DNA from 2 places in the Microlunatus sp. M237 genome. Region 2 is predicted to be linked to the other one. Evidence: riboswitches for the same ligand, from Rfam matches in the RefSeq annotation. Region 2 holds a riboswitch; the other holds the start of a gene.
The links. Region 2 has a riboswitch for cyclic di-AMP ahead of AC1XX3_RS07025 (C40 family peptidase). Riboswitches for the same ligand answer to the same signal wherever they lie in the genome.

Region 1: another riboswitch for cyclic di-AMP. It lies ahead of AC1XX3_RS10540 (transglycosylase family protein); the one in region 2 lies ahead of AC1XX3_RS07025 (C40 family peptidase).

The regions. Positions count from the first base shown of each region.
Region 1 covers NZ_JBXHBL010000002.1:909,769-918,820, reverse strand. The annotation lists gene AC1XX3_RS10565 (DUF7059 domain-containing protein) at 1-136, shown strand, start outside; gene topA (type I DNA topoisomerase) at 333-3,104, shown strand; gene AC1XX3_RS10555 (CHAD domain-containing protein) at 3,140-4,690, shown strand; gene tmk (dTMP kinase) at 4,687-5,343, shown strand; gene AC1XX3_RS10545 (DNA polymerase III subunit delta') at 5,340-6,533, shown strand; cyclic di-AMP (ydaO/yuaA leader) riboswitch at 6,887-7,056, shown strand; gene AC1XX3_RS10540 (transglycosylase family protein) at 7,080-7,715, shown strand; gene AC1XX3_RS10535 (PSP1 domain-containing protein) at 7,847-8,719, shown strand; gene AC1XX3_RS10530 (alpha/beta hydrolase) at 8,757-9,052, shown strand, end outside.
Region 2 covers NZ_JBXHBL010000002.1:175,155-184,206, forward strand. The annotation lists gene AC1XX3_RS07025 (C40 family peptidase) at 83-1,282, opposite strand; cyclic di-AMP (ydaO/yuaA leader) riboswitch at 1,291-1,463, opposite strand; gene AC1XX3_RS07030 (hypothetical protein) at 1,612-1,848, opposite strand; gene AC1XX3_RS07035 (DEDD exonuclease domain-containing protein) at 1,978-3,720, shown strand; gene AC1XX3_RS07040 (Lrp/AsnC family transcriptional regulator) at 3,754-4,032, shown strand; gene AC1XX3_RS07045 (hypothetical protein) at 4,039-4,302, shown strand; gene AC1XX3_RS07050 (rhomboid family intramembrane serine protease) at 4,335-5,186, opposite strand; gene AC1XX3_RS07055 (peptidylprolyl isomerase) at 5,183-5,698, opposite strand; gene AC1XX3_RS07060 (sunset domain-containing protein) at 5,882-6,991, shown strand; gene AC1XX3_RS07065 (hypothetical protein) at 7,220-7,732, shown strand; gene AC1XX3_RS07070 (A24 family peptidase) at 7,766-8,440, shown strand; gene AC1XX3_RS07075 (HNH endonuclease signature motif containing protein) at 8,716-9,052, shown strand, end outside.

The DNA of each region.
Region 1 (9,052 bases), 730 kb from region 2:
CTGCGACGGCGAGCTGCCGCTCGGACAGATCATCGACGTCGTCGCCCAGATCCTCGAGGTCGACGTCGAGGTGATGCGACCCGAGATCGTGGCGCAGGCGCGAAAGCTCATCGTGGACGGCTTCCTGCTCAGCTGATTCAACCCGACCCTCCGGGGAACCCTCCCAGTATGCGGTCCGGCGGGGACCGCCTGGCACATCGCCGACCGGATGGGACCTGCGCGAATCGGTTGACAGCAGGCACTAGCATCTGATGGGTTGTGCGACTCGGCGTGGCTGAGTGGCAGCGACAATCGGCGGCAGCAGTCGTCGAACAAGGTGGGAGAGGACCAGCGTGGCAGGGAAAGTAGGGGGAAGGCGGCTCGTGATCGTCGAGTCCCCCACCAAGGCGACCAAGATCGCGAGCTTCCTCGGTGATGGCTACATCGTCGAGTCGAGCCGCGGTCACGTGCGCGACCTGCCGACCGGTGCCGCCGAGGTTCCCGCCAAATACAAAGGCGAGAAGTGGGCCCGGACCGGGGTCAATGTGGACAACGGCTTCGAGCCGCTCTACGTGGTGAACCCGGACAAGAAGGCCACCATGCGCTCCCTCAAGGAGGCGCTGGCCGGCGCGGACGAGCTGTTGCTGGCGACCGACGGTGACCGCGAGGGCGAGGCGATCGCCTGGCACCTGCTGCAGGAGCTCAAGCCGAAGGTGCCGGCACGGCGGATGGTCTTCCACGAGATCACCCCGCAGGCCATCGCCGACGCGGTGGCCAACCCGCGCGACATCGACACCGATCTGGTCGACGCCCAGGAGACCCGGAGGATTCTGGACCGGCTCTATGGTTACGAAGTCTCCCCGGTGCTGTGGAAGAAGGTCATGCCCCGACTGTCGGCGGGTCGGGTGCAGTCAGTCGCCACCCGCCTGGTGGTCGACCGGGAGCGGGAGCGGATCGCTTTCCGCAGTGCCTCGTACTGGGACCTGGACGCTGTCCTCGACGCCGGCGCCAAGGCGGAGCCACCGCTCTTCCCGGCGCGGCTCACCCACGTCGGGACCCAGCGGGTCGCCCAGGGTCGCGACTTCGACTCCCGTGGCGGGATCGTCGCCCGCGGCAAAGAACAGCTGGTCCACCTGGACGAGACCGAGGCGCAGCGCCTGGCCACGTCACTGCGCTCGGCCGCCTTCGCGGTGCAGAGCATCGAGTCGAAGCCCTACACCCGCCGGCCGTACGCCCCGTTCCGGACCACCACCATGCAGCAGGAGGCCGGGCGGAAGCTGGGCTTCACCGCCCAGCGGGCGATGTCGGTGGCACAGGATCTCTATGAGGCCGGCTTCATCACCTATATGCGTACCGACTCGGTGACGCTGTCGGACACGGCGATCACCGCGGCCCGCAACCAGGTCCGTCAGCTCTTCGGTGCCGACTATCTCCCCGACCGCCCTCGCGTCTACACCTCGAAGGTGAAGAACGCCCAGGAGGCGCACGAGGCCATCCGGCCCGCCGGAGAGGTCTTCCAGACCCCGGCGCAGACCCGCCTCACCGGCGACCAGTTCCGGCTCTACGAGCTGATCTGGATGCGCACCGTCGCGTCCCAGATGAAGGACGCCGAGGGCCAGTCGATCACCGTCAAGATCAACGCCGAGCGGCCGGACGGCGATCCGTGCACCTTCGTCGCTTCCGGTCGTACGATCACCTTCCACGGCTTCCTCAAGGCCTACGTCGAGGCGGTCGACGAGGCCGAGGGCAGCCAGTCCGACGACGCGCAGACCCGCTTGCCGCAGCTCACCCAGGGTCAGTCGCTGCGGGCCGACGAGGTGACCGCGTCCGGGCACGAGACCCGTCCGCCGGCGCGCTACACCGAGCCGTCGTTGGTGGCCAAGCTGGAAGAGCTGGAGATCGGGCGGCCGTCGACCTATGCGTCGATCATCCGCACCATCACCAGTCGCGACTATGTGTTCAAGAAGGGCTCGGCCCTGGTGCCGACCTGGCTGGCCTTCGCTGTCACCCGGCTGCTCGAGGAGCACTTCCCGCACCTGGTCGACTATGCCTTCACCGCTGAGATGGAAGGGGTACTGGACCAGATCGCCGGCGGCAGCGCCGAGCGACTGGAAGTGCTCACCGATTTCTACTTCGGCTCCGAAGATGATCATGAAGGGCTGCAGAAGCTGGTCTCCGAGCTCGGCGACATCGACGCCCGCAAGCTGTCGACCTTCCCGGTCGGTGACGTGGACTCCGACATCGTGGTCCGCGTCGGTCGCTATGGGACCTATGTCGAGGACAGCGAGGAGCGTCGCGCGAACGTAGCCGACGATCTGCCGCCCGACGAGCTCACCGTCGACCTGGCCCGTGAGCTGCTGAGCAAGCCGATGGGGGAGGAGCGCGAGCTCGGCATCGACCCCGAGACCGGCAACCTGGTCGTCGCCCGGAACGGCCGGTTCGGTCCGTACGTCACCGAGCAGCTGCCCGAGGACGCCCCGAAGAGCGCCAAGCCACGCACCGGATCGTTGTTCAAGTCGATGACCATCGAAGACGTCACCTTGGAGCAGGCGCTGCAGCTGATGAGCCTGCCGCGCGTCGTCGGGGTGGACGCCGACGGGGTCGAGATCACCGCGCAGAACGGCCGCTACGGTCCGTATCTGAAGAAGGGGACGGACTCCCGCTCGCTGGCCAGCGAGGAGCAGATCTTCGACATCACGCTCGACGAGGCCGAGGCGATCTACGCCCAGCCGAAGCAGCGTGGCCGGGCGGCGGCCAAGCCGCCGCTGAAGGAGCTGGGCAACGACCCGGTCTCGGGCAACCCGATGGTGATCAAGGACGGCCGCTTCGGCGCGTACGTGACCGACGGCGAGTTCAACGCGACCCTGCGTCGGGGCGACGAGATCGAGACGATCACCAGCGAGCGGGCGGCCGAGCTGCTCGCGGAGAAGCGCGCCAAGGGACCGGCGCCGGCGAAGAAGTCGGCGCGCAAGGCACCGGCCAAGAAGGCCGCCGCCAAGAAGTCGACCGCCGTCCGCAAGGCGCCGGCGAAGAAGGCCGCGGCGAAGAAGGCACCCGCCACGAAGGCGGCGGCGAAGAAGACTGCGCCGGCCAAGAAGACAGCTGCGGCGACCGCTGACTCCTGAGCCGTGATCCCTCTTCGGCGTGGCAAGGTTGACCCGTGAGCAAGGACAGCCGGTCGGACCCGCGCGAACGTACGGACGCCAAGCACGACCACAAGCAGGTCGCGACGAAGTCCAAGGCAGCTAAGGCGGGCGCCGGCAAGCCGGAGACCACAGTGTCGCCGGTCGGCCAGCTGCTCTATGACATGCCGTACAGCACGGCGGCGCCGCGGCTGATCAGCCCGGAGCTCGGGTTGCACAACCTGGTCACCCGGGCGGGGCACAACGCCGGCTACACCATCGACGTGACTCTGCTCGACTCCACCGATCACCGGTTGATCCGGTCCGGGGTGCTGCTGGCCCACCGGGTGCTGGACGGACGCGGCGAGTGGTATCTCGGGGCGCCGCAGTGGCAGCCGCTGCTGCCCGAGGAACGGATCGAGCCGATGGACACCGGCGACCTGCCGGAGGAGTTCGCGGACCTGGTGCGGCCGTTCCGCCGCCGGGCCACGCTCGGCGCGGTGGCCGCCATGACCTGCGAACGACGTGAGTTCGCCCTCCGCGACGACCGAGGCACCACCTTGGCGTTGCTCCGCGATGACAAGGTCACCGTCCGGCGAGGGGGACTGACCACCGCCCGGTTCCGCGAGGTGATGCTGACCCCCACCCGGGCTGGGTTGACCGAGGAGCAGGCCGCGCACCTCGACGCGGTGCTGGTCGGTGCGGGCGCCACCCAGGTCAGCCGGTTCCCGGCGCTGGTGACCCGGCTGGGTGCTCCCGCCACCGGGCTGACCGACTTCCCGCGGCCGCGGCCGGTCAGTGCCGACGCTCCGTTCAGCGAGTTCGTCTCCACCGTGCTGGCGACGAGGTTGCGCGACCTGCTGACCGCTGACCTGGCCGTCCGCGCCGGTGACCCGACGGCGGCAGGGGCCCTGCGCGAGCACGCAGCCCGGCTCAAGGCTGAGCTGGAGGGCATGTCGCCGGTGCTCGACCCGGAGTGGCTCGAGGATCTGGAGGAAGAGCTGCGCTGGCTGGTCGGCCAGGTCGACCTGGAGGCCGGCAAGGTCGAGGAGTCGTCGCGGAGCGGAGTTCCCCGGTCGCCCGACGACACCTCAGGGCTGCGATCGCGGCTGCGCGGCGAGCGCTATCTGACGTTGCTCGAGCGCCTCGTCACCGCCACCCGCTCACCGCGGGTGGGTGAGGTGGCCACTCAGCCGGCGTCGCAGGTGCTGCGCGCGCTGGTGGACACCACCTTGGACACGGTGTTCAAGGCGTCCGGTCGGCTCAGCTCCGATGCCACCCCGCAGACGTGGAATGCGGCGGCCGAGGCCCTTGACCACCTGTTCCGGGTCAGTGACGTGGCTGCGCCGGTGCTGCCGAAGCAGGTGGGACGCCTACGCGAACGGCTGACCCCGACCCGACGGCTGTTGACCGCCGCCACCACCCACTGGCAGGCCGCCGAGGACATCCGCAGTCGCGCCCTGGCCGGCACCCCGATGGAGGCCTTCGAGCTGGGTCGGACGTACGAGCACGAGCTCCGCCAGGTCCGCAAGGCACGAGACACCTTCGTGCAGGACTGGGCCAAGGCCGCCAAGAAGCTCGCTCGATGACGGCGGGGGTACGCAGCGAGCGTGGCCTGTTCGTCGTCTTCGAGGGCGGCGACGCGGTCGGCAAGTCGACCCAGGTCGAGCGGCTGGTCCGCTGGCTGTCCACCCGCGACGTGGAGGTGGTGCGGACCTTCGAACCCGGCGACACGGTGCTGGGTGGGCAGATCCGGCGGATCGTGCTCGACCCGGTCACCGGCGACATCTCGCCCCGGGCCGAGGCGTTGCTCTACGCCGCCGACAAGGCGCACCACGTCCATGCCGTGGTGCGGCCTGCGTTGGATCGCGGGGCCGTGGTGGTCTGCGACCGTTACGTCGACTCGATGCTCGCCTATCAGGGCGCGGGTCGGGTGCTGAGCCTGGACGAGGTGGAGAAGGTAGCGCGGTGGGCCACCGAGGACCTGCGCCCGCATCTCACCATCCTCCTCGATGCCGATCCGGTCGATGCCGTGAACGCCAAGGTGGACAAGGACCGGCTCGAGGGCGCCGGCGAGCAGCTGCACCGACGCGCCCGCGAGCACTTCGTGCAGCTGGCCGCCCGCGAGCCCGAGTTCTATCTGGTGCTGGACGCGCGTGGCACCATCGACGCCATCGCCGCCACGATCGCCGAGCGGGTGTCGGCACTGTTGTCGGAGCGCTCCGGCAGACTGGGCCCATGACCGAGGTGCAGACCGGCGATCCGCTGACCGCTGCGGAACCTCCGGCGGGGATGACCGGGGTGTGGGTCGAGTTGATCGGTCAGGAGCGGTCGGTGGCCACCCTGCAGCGGGCGGTGACGGGCGGGGCGCACGCCATGTCCCACGCCTGGTTGCTGACCGGACCGCCCGGGTCCGGCCGGTCCAACGCCGCCCGGTCCTTCGCGGCGGCACTGCAGTGTCCGCGGGGCGGCTGCGGACAGTGCAACGAGTGCCGCACCGCCCTGAGCGGCGCCCACCCCGACGTGACCCTGGTCCGCACCGAGATGCTGTCCATCGGCGTCGACGAGGTACGCGACCTGGTCCGACGGGCAGCGATGAGCCCGACGCTCGGCCGTCGGCAGGTGATCGTGGTCGAGGACGCCGACCGGGTGACCGAGCGCGGGGCGGACGCCCTGCTGAAGAGCATTGAGGAGCCCGCGCCCAAGACGGTGTGGATCTTGTGCGCCCCCACGGCCGACGACGTGGTGGTCACGATCCGGTCCCGGTGTCGGTCGCTCACCCTGCAGACGCCGACCGTGGCTGCCGTGACCGCGCTGCTGATCCGGCGGGACGGCGTCGACCCCGAGCTGGCCGCGTACGCCGCCCGGGTGTCGCAGGGCCACGTCGGCCGGGCGCGGGTGCTGGCTCGCGACGACGCGGCCCGGCAACGCCGCCGTGAGGTGCTGCTCATCCCGACCCGGCTGAACGGCCTGGGTGCGTGCCTGAGCAGCGCCGCCGCCCTGGTCGACGCCTGCGCCGAGGAGGCCTCCGCTGCGACCGCGGAGCTGGACGCGAAGGAACGAGCCGCGCTGTCGGAGGCGCTGGGGTTCGGCACCAAGGGCGCCCGCCCGCGCCAGGCTCAGGCCGCGATGAAGGAGCTGGAGGACCAGCAGAAGGCCCGGAGCAAACGGTTCCAGCGGGACGCCATCGACCGCGCACTGACTGAGCTCACCGGGCTCTATCGCGATGTGCTGAGCATCCAGACCAACAGCGGGGCGCCCTTGGTCAACCAGGACCTGGCGCCTCAGATCACGGTGCTGGCAAGGAAGTCGACCACGGAGTCGACGCTGCGCCGGATCGATGCGCTGCTCGGCTGCCGCACCGCGCTGGAGACGAATGTGGCTCCGTTGCTGGCGGTGGAAGCGACCATGATCGGGTTGGTGGAGGGTTGATCAGGTCTTCATCTGTTGTCCAGAGTTTGCTCGAGCGGTCACGGTCGGGGTTCATTTTCCTGTGCATCTTTAGTACGGTTTAGTCAGGTTGCCGGAGGGTACGAACCCCCGAGCGTTCTCTCCGACAACCTCCTCAATGCCCCGGTCCTCGCGGATCGGGGCATCTGTGGTTTCAGCCCCCTGCGAACTGCGCCCTACCGCAGGGTTGCGCCCGACCTCGTCTTCACTTACGGTGAGTCCAGTTTCGTATCCGTTCCGTTATCTACATCACGGATCCGAAATGTTCGGGGATGGCTCGTGGGCATCGGATATGGCCACGAGATCGCGTGCCCGCTACGCCGAGCTTCGCTGGGCGGGCACCTCTGCCGGGACAGTCCCGGGCGCAGCGAAGGTGGAGGAACCAACCGGGTATCGCGAAGACGCGCTGCCCTGGGGTGAAGTGCCGATGCGGAAATGCATCGGCGCCGGGCGCCTGACAGCCCGAACCCGTCAGCTCACTTCACAGGCGTCAGTCAGGAAGGGAATGTCTTGTTGACGTCAAAGATCATGAAGCGACTCGTCGGCGTCTTTGCCGCAGTCGCCCTGTCTCTCGGCATCGCCGGGATGGGCACGACCTCCGCCGCAGCCGCGGGCACCGTCTGGGACCGGGTGGCCAAGTGCGAGAGCGGTGGCAACTGGAAGATCAACACCGGTAACGGGTACTACGGCGGGCTGCAGTTCTCACCGCGTACCTGGCGGGGCTTCGGCGGTGCGAAGTACGCCAGCTCGGCCCACCGGGCGACCAAGAGCGAGCAGATCGCCGTGGCTCGTCGCGTCCTGGCCACCCAGGGCCCGGGTGCCTGGCCCACCTGTGGCAAGCGTGCCGGACTGACCAAGTCCACCGGAAACGCCAGCCGCAACGCGACCCCGGCCGGAAACCCCGGCTCGTCGAAGGTGGCTTCCAAGAGCAAGAAGGTGACGGCCAAGAAGAAGGTCACCGCCAAGAAGAAGGCCACCGCCAAGAAGAAGTCCGCCCCCGCGAAGGCCACCAAGACCACCCGGGTCAAGCGCGGGGACACGATCGCCAAGATCGCCAAGCGCCACCACGTCAAGGGCGGTTGGAAGGGTCTGTGGAAGCTGAACAAGAAGACCGTCAAGAACCCGAACTCGATCTACATCGGTCAGGTTCTCCGACTCAAGTAGCCCCGATCCCGGGTGCGGGACTGTCCCCCCGGCTCCTGCACCCCTGCGGCCCGGCGGACTCACGTCCGCCGGGCTCGCGGCACTTCCCGCTGGCCGCTGTCCACGCTGGCGTGGGGGCTTAGGCTGTCTGCATGGCACAGGTGATGGCCGTCTCCTTCGAGCGGTACGGGCGGCTCTACTATCTCGATCCCGGGGCACGGACGTACCGGGTGGGGGAGAAGGTGCTCGTCCCGACCGAGTCGGGCCCGGAGGTGGCTGAGTGTGTCTGGGCGCCGGAGTGGGTGGATGACGCCGACACCAACTTCGTGGATCTGCCGGCCTGTGCCGGACCGGCGACACCGGCCGACCTGGAGCGCGACGAGGCAAACCGCCGCCGCCGCGCCGAGGCCAAGCTGGTCGCCAAGAAGCTGATCAAGAAGCATGGGCTGCCGATGAAGGTGGTGGCCGTCGACTACATCGACCAGGGCGACGTCGACAAGCTCGCCGTCATCTATTTCAACGCCCCGCACCGGGTCGACTTCCGTGTCTTGGTGGGCGAGCTGGCCCGGACGTTGCGGGCACGCATCGATCTGCGCCAGATCGGCTCCCGCGACGCAGCCCGCCTCACCGGTGGGATCGGCAACTGCGGGCGTGACCTGTGTTGCGCCACCTTTCTCAAGGATTTCGAGCCGGTCAGCCTGCGGCTGGCGAAGGTCCAGGACCTGCCGCCGAACCCGATGAAGATCTCCGGCGCGTGCGGCCGGCTGATGTGCTGCCTGAAATACGAGCACCCGCTCTACGCCGAGTTCGCCCGGGATGCGCCGGCGGTCGGGGAGCGGGTCACCACCGATGACGGTGAAGGTGTCGTGGTCGCTCACTCGGTGCCGGCCGACGCGGTGGTGGTTCGGATGAGCGCCAGCGGCGCCACCATGAGCTGCTCCAAGGCCAGTGTCTGTGGCTCGCGCCAGGCCTACGACAAGCGCGACCCCGACGGTCCCAAGCCGCGCGCCCGCCGACGTCGCTGATCTCTCGCTCGCTGACCGGCGGGTAGGCTCCTTCGGCATGGGGCGCGGTGCACGGGCAGGGCTGGTTGCCGGCCTGACCGCCGTGCTGCTGACCGCCTGCTCGGCGTTGCCGGGCCAGGATGGAGAATCCGCCCCTGAGGTCCCGCTGCCGTCCAGCACCGTCACCGCCCTCGACTCCCGTCCGGTCGCACCGGCGCCGGACGTACGCCCTGCCGGCTTCGCCGATCCGCCTCCGGGCAGTGGCCTGGCCCGCTATCAGCAGCAGCCCCTGGAGTGGCGCGACTGTGGCGACGGCCGCAAGTGCGCCACCGTACTGGCGCCGTTGGACTACGC
Region 2 (9,052 bases):
CAGCCTGCGGCGCGGCAGCTGGGCAGACGACGACGGCTCCCCCCGGGAAGGGAGGAGCCGTGACGTCGAAGGGGGGAACCGATCAGCCCGGACGGCGCGCACCGGCGTAGGGCATGTCAGACAGGCTCGCGTAGCCAACGGGCTTGCCCGGACGCGAAGCGTGCAGCACCGTGCCGTTGCCGGCGTAGAGGCCGACGTGGCTGATCCCGCTGTAGAAGAAGACCAGGTCGCCCGGCTGCAGGTTCTCCCGGGAGACTGCGGTCCCGTTGCTGAACTGGGCCTGGGAGGTGCGGGACAGGGTGACCCCGGCCGCGCGCCACGCTGCCCCGGTCAGACCCGAGCAGTCGTACGCGCTCGGCCCGGTCGCGCCGTAGCGGTACGGCTTGCCGATCTGCTGGCGGGCGAAGGCGAGTGCCTTCTGGCCGCGGCTGGAACCGGTGAGCGCGGCGCCGTCGGTGCTGGTGTCGTCGGCCGCGTCCTTGCGGTTGGTGGTCCGCGAGGTGCTGTCCGTGGTGTCGGTCGACCGCGTGGTGTCGGTCGTCCGGGTCGGGTCGGTGGTCCGCGAGGTGTCGGTGGCGGCCGGTTGGGCCGACTCGGCGGCGGCGGCCGCCTCTTCCTGCTTGCGCTTCTCCTCGGCGGCGAGGCGGGCACGCTCCTCGGCGGTGAGCTTGGCCAGGACAGCCTTGGACTCGGCGATCTTGGCGTCCGACTGCTTCCGCAGCGCGGCCAGATCCTTCTCCTGCTGCTGCAGGGTGGTCAGGTCGCTGGCGGCTGACCGCTCGAGGTCGGCCAGCGATGCCCGCTGAGTCTGGAAGTCCTGGAGGACGGTGTTCTGGTTCTCGCTGACCTTCTCGACAGTGGAGACCTGGCTCAAGAAGCCGTCGGTGTCGGAGGTGAAGAAGAGCTGGGCGGTGGTGTCGATGCTGCGGTTCTGGAACTGGGCCAGGGCGACCTGCCCGACCTGGCGGCGCATCGCGGCGACCTTGGCGGTCTGAGCCTTGACGTCGGCCTGCTTGGTCTGGAGCTTCCGCTTGCCGGTGTCGATCTTCTCCTTGACACCCGCGTAGTCCTGGTCGAGCGCTGCGGCCTCGGTCTCCAGCTTCTCGATCTGCGCCTTCGCGTCGGCGATGGTCAGGGCCGGATCGGCGGCGGCGGGGCTGCTACCGGGTCCACCGGCCAGCGTGGCGGCGAGCGCCAGCACCGCAAGACCCAGGATCCCCGAACGACAGGCGGTGCGCAGTTGCACCAGACGACCGTTGGCCTCGCGAGAGCGTGAGGTCACGCAGACATTCCCCTTCACATTGACGCCTACCAGGTGAGCTGACGGATTCGGACTGGGAAGGTAGTCCTACGACATCTCGCACCCAGTGCGAGCTGCCGATTCACCCCAACAATATTGGTTCCCCGGCTCCCGGGGGCCGCTCACCGTGGTGAAGGGCCTCGAGACTCAGCGTGCATCCTGGCCGACAACTTGTGTCATCTGGTGCACCACGATGCTGAGGACACATTAGGTCACGAAATGGTCACTGGCAAACCGCGAGTATCACGGTTGGACGACGCCGACAGCGTCCCGGCCGCCGCAGGGCCATTCCTGCGCTGCCGACGCCGGGCTCAGCCGTGCTCCTGCCAGTCGAACGGGGACTGCACAGACGTGCCGCGGCGGGCTCCGGGGACCAACCGCAGCGGCGGCACCAGTCCGGACTCCGCCAGCGCCGCGAGCGCGGCTCGCTCATCGCTGTCCAGGTCCACGCCCTGCGGGGGCGCGCCCAGCAGGACGGTGATCACGCAGTCGCCACAGGCGGGGCCACGGGCAGCGCAGCTGTCGCAGTCGACGTGCAGGGTGTTCATCGCGTCCTCCTCATCGGGACCGATCCGGTCCGTCGAGACCACGGTGCACGGCGCCTCTGACAGTTCTGCAGCGATCGCCTGTGACAGGAGTGACGCAACTGTCAGTAGGCCGACCTAACGTTCCTCGACATGAGCACCGCACCGGCCCCGAGTCTGCAGGCGTCCTTCGAGGATCTCGGCACCCACCTGGCCGACGTCACCTTCTGCGTCGTGGACCTGGAGACCACCGGCGGAGCCGAGACCGACGCCATCACCGAGATCGGCGCGGTGAAGGTGCGCGGCGGGGTCGTGCTCGGCGAGTTCCAGACCCTGGTCAACCCGCGCTCGCACATTCCGCCCCTGATCGCCGTGCTGACCGGGATCACCAACCAGATGGTCGCCGACTCCCCCACCCTGGGTCAGGTGCTGCCGGCGTATCTGGCCTTCGCCGACCAGACGGTGCTGGTGGCGCACAACGCCTCCTTCGACGTCGGTTTCCTGCGCCGGGCGTGTGCGGAGCACGGGTATCCGTGGCCGAAGTGGCCGGTGCTCGACACGGTCAGCCTGGCGCGGCAGATCATGCTGCGCGACGAGGTGCCCAACCACAAGCTCGCCACCCTGGCCCGCCACTTCGGCGCCACCAGCACGCCCAACCACCGCGCGCTGCAGGACGCCCGCGCCACCGTCGATGTGCTGCACGGTCTGATCGAGCGGGTCGGCAACCTCGGCGTGCACACCATCGAGGACCTGCACGAGTTCACCCGCCGGGTGTCGCCGCAGCGGCGGGCCAAGCGGACCTGGGCCAGCGACCTGCCGGAGCGGCCCGGCGTCTATTTCTTCGTCGCCGACCAGGGTGCGGAGCGCCACATCCTCTATGTCGGCACCTCCAAGAACGTACGCAAGCGGGTCCGCACCTACTTCACCGCCTCGGAGACCAGACCGCGGATGGACGAGATGGTGCGGCTGGCCACCGGGGTGGAGGCGATCACCTGCGAGACCCCGCTACAGGCCGAGGTGTGCGAGCTGCGGCTGATCGCCGCCCACCGCCCGCGCTACAACCGTCGTTCCAAGTTTCCGGAGCGCCAGCAGTGGATCAAGATCACCGAAGAGCCGTTCCCCCGGCTGTCGGTGGTGCGGCAGGTGCGCGACGACGCGGCGACGTACTTCGGCCCGTTCCGGCGTCGGCAGGCGGCCGAGGACGTGGTGTTGGCGCTCTACGACGGGTTCCCGATCCGCCAGTGCACGCCGCGGTTGAGCCGTACGGCCCGCACCGTCGCCTGTGCCCTGGCCGGCATGGGTCGCTGCAGCGCGCCGTGCGACGGCTCGATCACCGTCGATGCGTACGGGGCGCTGGTCGAGGAGGTCCGCACCGCCCTCTCCACCGACGTACGTCCAGCCGTGCGCGCGCTCCGGTCGCGGCTGCGTCGCCTGGTGGACCAGCAGCGCTATGAGGAGGCGGACCTGATCCGCCGGCGGCTGGAGACCTTGACCAGCACCGGGCGCCGGTTCCACCGGGTCCGCAGCTTGGCGGCCTGCCCCGAGATCGTGGCCGCGCGCCGGGAGGAGAACGACTGGCACATCCATGTGATCCGCTATGGCCGGCTCGCGGGCGCGGCGGTGGCGACCCCGCACGATGTCCCGCAGGCGGTCGCTCGAGCGGTCTGCGCCACCGCGGAGACGGTGGCCCCGCCGGTGGGACCACAGCCGGCCGGCGGATTCGAGGAGGCGGAACGGATCGCGGACTGGCTGGAGCAGCCGGGGGTCCGCCTGATCGACATCACCGGTGACTGGATGTGGCCGCTGCACGCAGTGCTCAGTCACGCCGCCCTGGTGCGCTATGCCCTGGGCGACGAGCTCGATCCGGACGTGCGGCCGGACCGGCCGAATCCATGACGAGTCGCGCCCCGCGGCCGTTACCCTTACGCCATGGTGACTGCGATCGTGTTCGTCAAGGCAGAGGTGGCCCAGATTCCGCAGGTGGCGGAGGAGATCGCCGCCCTGGCCGGAGTCAGCGAGGTCTACTCCGTCACCGGTGCGATCGACCTGATCGTGCTGGTGCGGGTGTCCGGCAACGACCAGATCGCCGAGGTGGTGGCTGACCGGCTGAACAAGGTACCCGGAGTGCTGAGCACCGAGACCCATATCGCGTTCCGGGCGTACTCCTCGCTGGACCTGGACGCGGCCTTCGCCATCGGTGCCGAGTAGACCGCGGTGAGCACCTCACAGCCACCTGCTCCGACGACGGGGTCGCACCCGACGGCCGGTTGGCACCCCGAAGACGAGCTGGTGGACGACGACAGCCATGTCGAACCGGAGTCCGATGATGACCCGGCATCCTGGCTATCGTCCAAGGCGCTGATCGTGACGGCGCTGGTGCTGGCCGCCATCTTGTTCGTCACCATCGTGGTGTGTGCGGTGGTCTGGTACACCGCACCACTCGAGCCCGTACCGGTGCCGAGCGTGCCGGCGATCTGAGCGCGATCAGTTCAGCGCGAGCTTCGCCGCGATCAACTCAGCGCGAGCTTCGCCGCGACCGCCACGACACAGAGCACGGCCACCCCGGCCAGCCCAACTCCCTGCATCAGCACCCGCTGGCCGCGCGGCGCGTACGCGAGGACCCAGCCGACCAGCAGGCCGACCAGGATGCCGCCGACCAGGCCGAGCCAGCCGAAGCTGGAGAATCCGATCACGAGGCCGTAGAGCACGATCAGGGCCAGCAGGCTCAGATCGGGACGGATGTCCTCGCCGCCGCGGCGCTTGACCACAGCGTTGGCGCCCAGCAGCCCGATCACGGCCGCCGAGGCGCCTGTCGTCCCGACGCCGATCGGACCGAGCAGGAAGAACACTGTCGCGCCGCCGAGACCGGCCAGGACGTAGAGCGCGACGAACCGCCACACGCCCAGCGCCGCTTCCAGCGCCCGGCCGGCCATCCACAGCACCAGCAGGTTCATCAGCACGCCGAACAGCCCCACCGAGGTGAACCCGAAGGTCAGCAGCCGCCAGTACTCCCCGGCATAGATGGCTCCGTTGGACAGCGCCATCAGGCTGAGCAGCAGGTTCCCGGAGACGAAGTTCAGCACGTAGACGGCGGCGAGCACGCCCATCAGCACCTTCGTGGCGGTGCCACCGGCGCCGGAGGTCAGTGCCCCGCCGAAGCGTGTCTTCGGGGCGCGCACGCCGGCCCGCCCCGACGACACGCACGACGGGCACTGGAAGCCGACGGAGGCGGGGTTCATGCACTCCCCGCAGATCGGACGGCGGCACCGCTGGCAGGAGATGCCGGTGGGCCGGTCCGGATGCCGGTAGCAGACCGGCTGCGAGGGCGCGGCGAAGTCCGGCCCGGTCGGCGACTCGGTCACTCCGAGATGTCGACCGACTCGATCACCACGGCGTCGACAGGGCGGTCGTTACGACCGACCTTCACCCGGGCGATGGCGTCGACCACGTCGCGGCTGGCCTGGTCGGCGACCTCACCGAAGATGGTGTGACGGCGGTTCAGGTGCGGGGTCGGGCCGACGGTGATGAAGAACTGCGAGCCGTTGGTGCCGGGGCCGGCGTTGGCCATGGCCAGCAGGTACGGCTTGTTGAAGACCAGCTCGGGGTGGAACTCGTCACCGAACTGGTAGCCCGGGCCGCCGGTGCCGGTGCCCAGCGGGTCGCCGCCTTGGATCATGAAGCCGGCGATGACGCGGTGGAAGACGAGTCCGTCGTAGAACTTGCCCGTGGTCTTCTGACCGGTCTTCGGGTCGACGTATTCCTTGGTGCCGTTGGCCAGGCCGACGAAGTTCTCGACCGTCTTGGGGGCGTGCGTCTCGAAGAGGTTGATCACGATGTCGCCATGGTTGGTGTGAAGGGTTGCAGTCTGCGCCACGATGGGTGCACCTTTCTTGGTCACGAGAAGTACGTACGGGCTGAATTGTCCGGGTGCCATCCTGTCACGCCCGCACAACGCATCGGCCAGGCCCGAACATGGGCTCCTCCCAGGCGAGCGGCCCTACCGGTACGGTGGTGGTCGTTCCGAACCGGAGCATCAGGTCTCACTACGGAGGAAACCGTGAAGCGCAAGAGTTCCCGCGTCGAAGCCGCCAAGGACTTGGTCAGCCCAGCCACCGAAGCCGCCGAGGAGATTCTCCACACGGCCGCCGATCGGATCGGACCTCTGGTCCACACCGCTGCAGACCGAGTCGGGCCGCTGGCGCAGTCAGCCGTCAATCTGGTGTCGCCCTTGGCGCAGCAGGCTGCAGAAGCGGTCACCCCCTACGCCGAGAAGGCCACATCTTTCGTGACGCCGTACTACACCGACCACGTCGTTCCGCTGGCGAACACCGCCCGCAAGCGCGGAGCCCGCGCCGCCCATGACGCCGTGGACGCACTCAGCCCGCGGCTCGACGACGCACTCGACCGGGTCACACCCGCCTTCGAGTCGGCGCGTGACCACGTGCAGGACGACCTGCTCCCCCGACTCACCGGTGCGATCAGCGCCGCTGCCGCCGCTCCTGCCGTGGTCGAGGCCGGCAAGCGGGGCAAGGCGGCGATGGCCGCCGCCCGCGGCGAGCTGGTGCTGCCGGAGCCGGAGAAGAAGAAGAGTGGCTGGCTGAAGAAGCTGGCTCTCATCACCGCCGTCGGCGCTGTCGTGGCGGTAGCTACCAAGAAGCTGCTGGGCGAGAAGGACTCGGGCTGGCAGTCAGCCCGGCCGACCACTCCGTACGCGCCGAGCAGCACCGGCTCGTCCACCACGTCAAGCACGTCGAGCTCGACCACGGCGGCCGAGCCGACCGTGCCGGTGAGCGACCCGGGCGCGACCAGCCCGGCCGAGACCGCTGCCGACGACACGGTTCAGACAGCACCGGTCGAGACGCCGGTCGAGACAGCGCCGGTCACGGCCGAGCCGGTGTCGACCGATGCGACCGAGCATTCGGTCGCCGCGGACCTGAACGACACTCAGGTCGACGGGATCTCACCCGGAGCTGACCGTTCTCGCTACGTCGGCGACGACGTGTACGTCGGCAAGGAGCCGCCGGCCGACTTCCTGATCAAGGGCAACGAGCGGTCGATGAAGTACCACCTGCCCGACTCCGCCGGTTACGTCCGGACGATCGCCGAGGTCTGGTTCCGGACCGAAGCGGCCGCCAAGGAAGCCGGGTTCGTCCGCGCCCAGCGCTGACCCCGCTCGAACTGGCCTCGCCCGATCTGGCCCCGCCCGGTCGGGTCCGGCTCGCTCATGCCGCTGCCCCCGTCCTCTCCGCTGAGGGCGGGGGCAGCGTCGTTTCGCCGGTCGGCCGCGAGCCCCGCCCGGATTGGCCAAAGAAATTCGGTAGGTCGCGCTCACAAATCGTCCACCTCAGAGGCCTTCTTCCACTAAGACCACTGTGGAAGGACTCCGATGCCCTCGATGACCGCGCGACCGCCCGACCTCCCGCCGCATCCAGACGACCCGCACCCGCACGGCTGGGTCGACGCGACACCGTTCCGGGCCCACGTTCTCTTCCTGATGAGAGCCGGCCGGCTCGAGCCGGAGGTGATTGCCTTGCTCGCCGGCGTCTCCCCTCGGCTGGTCGAGCGGCTGCTGGTCGGTCATCGGGGTCGACCGGTCCGTCGGCTGCGCCCCGAATGCGCCCGGCAGCTCTATGCGCTCAGCTGGCCGAGTGTGCGCGACGCCATCCGACGGACGGTCCCGGCGACGGTCGCCCGCGACCAGCTCGCCGTCTTGGTGCAGCGCGGCTGGGAACTCCCCGAGCTCGCCGCCGCGGTGCAGCTGAGTGGTCCGGCGGTGCAGGCCCTCCTGGCGGGGCAGCTGCGGGTCTGCCCGCAGTTGGTGGTGCTCCGCGCTCGGGCGGCGGTCGAGCGGAGTGAACGGACGCGGATACGTCGCGCGGAGCACACCATCGCCGCCCGGGCCGCCTAGGATCGCGCCCATGGCGGAGCCGACGGTGGCGGCGTGACGGTCGACGTGTGGCCGGGCGCGGTCGCCGCCCTGGCCACGGCCGCGGCGATGGCGCTGGGATCAGCCCCGGTGCTCCGTCGCCTCCCGGAACCGGAGCACGGCGACGAGACCAAGATCCCCTACGCCGCTTTAGCGACCAACCGGTTCGTCCTCGGCTGCGCCGCGGCCAGTGCCGTGGCGTCCCTGGTGTCGTGGTGGTGTCTCCCGGGCGCGGTCCAGCCGCTGTGGGCCGTGCTGGCGACCGTCGGCGTCCTGCTCGCCGCGATCGACCAGGTCACCACCTGGTTGCCGTTGGGACTGACCCGGGTGGGATGGCTGGCGATGCTGCTGGCGGCGGCCGGGTTCGTGCTGCTGGGCGCCACACGTGCTGACCTGCTGCGGCTGGTCGTCGGCGCCGGAGCCGCCGGTTTGCTCTATCTGGGCGTCTGGGCGGCCACCCGGGGCGGCTTCGGCTTCGGCGATGTCCGCTTCGCACCACTGCTCGGGGCTGCGGCAGCCAGCTGCTCGTGGACTCTGCTGCTGTGGGGACTGACCCTGGGCACGATGGTCGGGGCGGTGTACGGGGTGGTACGTCTGCTGCGGGGTCGCCGGGGTCCGTTTCCGTACGCGAGCTCCATGCTGGCGGGTGTCTATCTGGGCGCGGTGCTGCTTGCTCTGACCGGAGCCTGAGTCCGCAGGCAGCCCTGTGGATGAGCGCCGAAATTGTCAGTAGTGGGTCGTAAATTGTACGTATGTTCGATTCGAGGATGGAGTTGCCGGCAGACACTGCCGTTGCTGCGGCGCGCGTCGCCGAGCTGCACCCGGCTGCTAGTGGGGACTGAGACCCGGTTGCTGGTGTTCGCCGCGCACTGGGCTGACCTGCACGGACCAGGACCTGATGCTGTGGTTGATTCCGGACCGAACACGGAACACTTTCGCCAGCTCGGTGGCGACGGACACCGCTGGTGTCGGAGTACGCCGCCGGGGAGCTCGGGACGTTGCAGGAGACCACCACCGGTGCCGCGTCGGCGCAGATGGCCGATGCGTTGGATCTGCGGCACCGCTTCCCGCGCTTGTGGGCACGGGTGCTGGCTGGCGAGGTGCGGGGGTGGAAGGCCCGTAAGGTCGCCCAGCACACCCGCCACCTGACATTCGACGCAGCCGCGATGGTGGATGCGATGGTGTGCGGTCCGATCGGGGCGATCTCCTGGGCACGGTTTGAGAACCTGCTGCAGGCGACCGTGATGAGCGCGGATCCGGTGGGTGCGGAGGCACGGGCAAGGTTGTGGGAGGCGGAGCGGT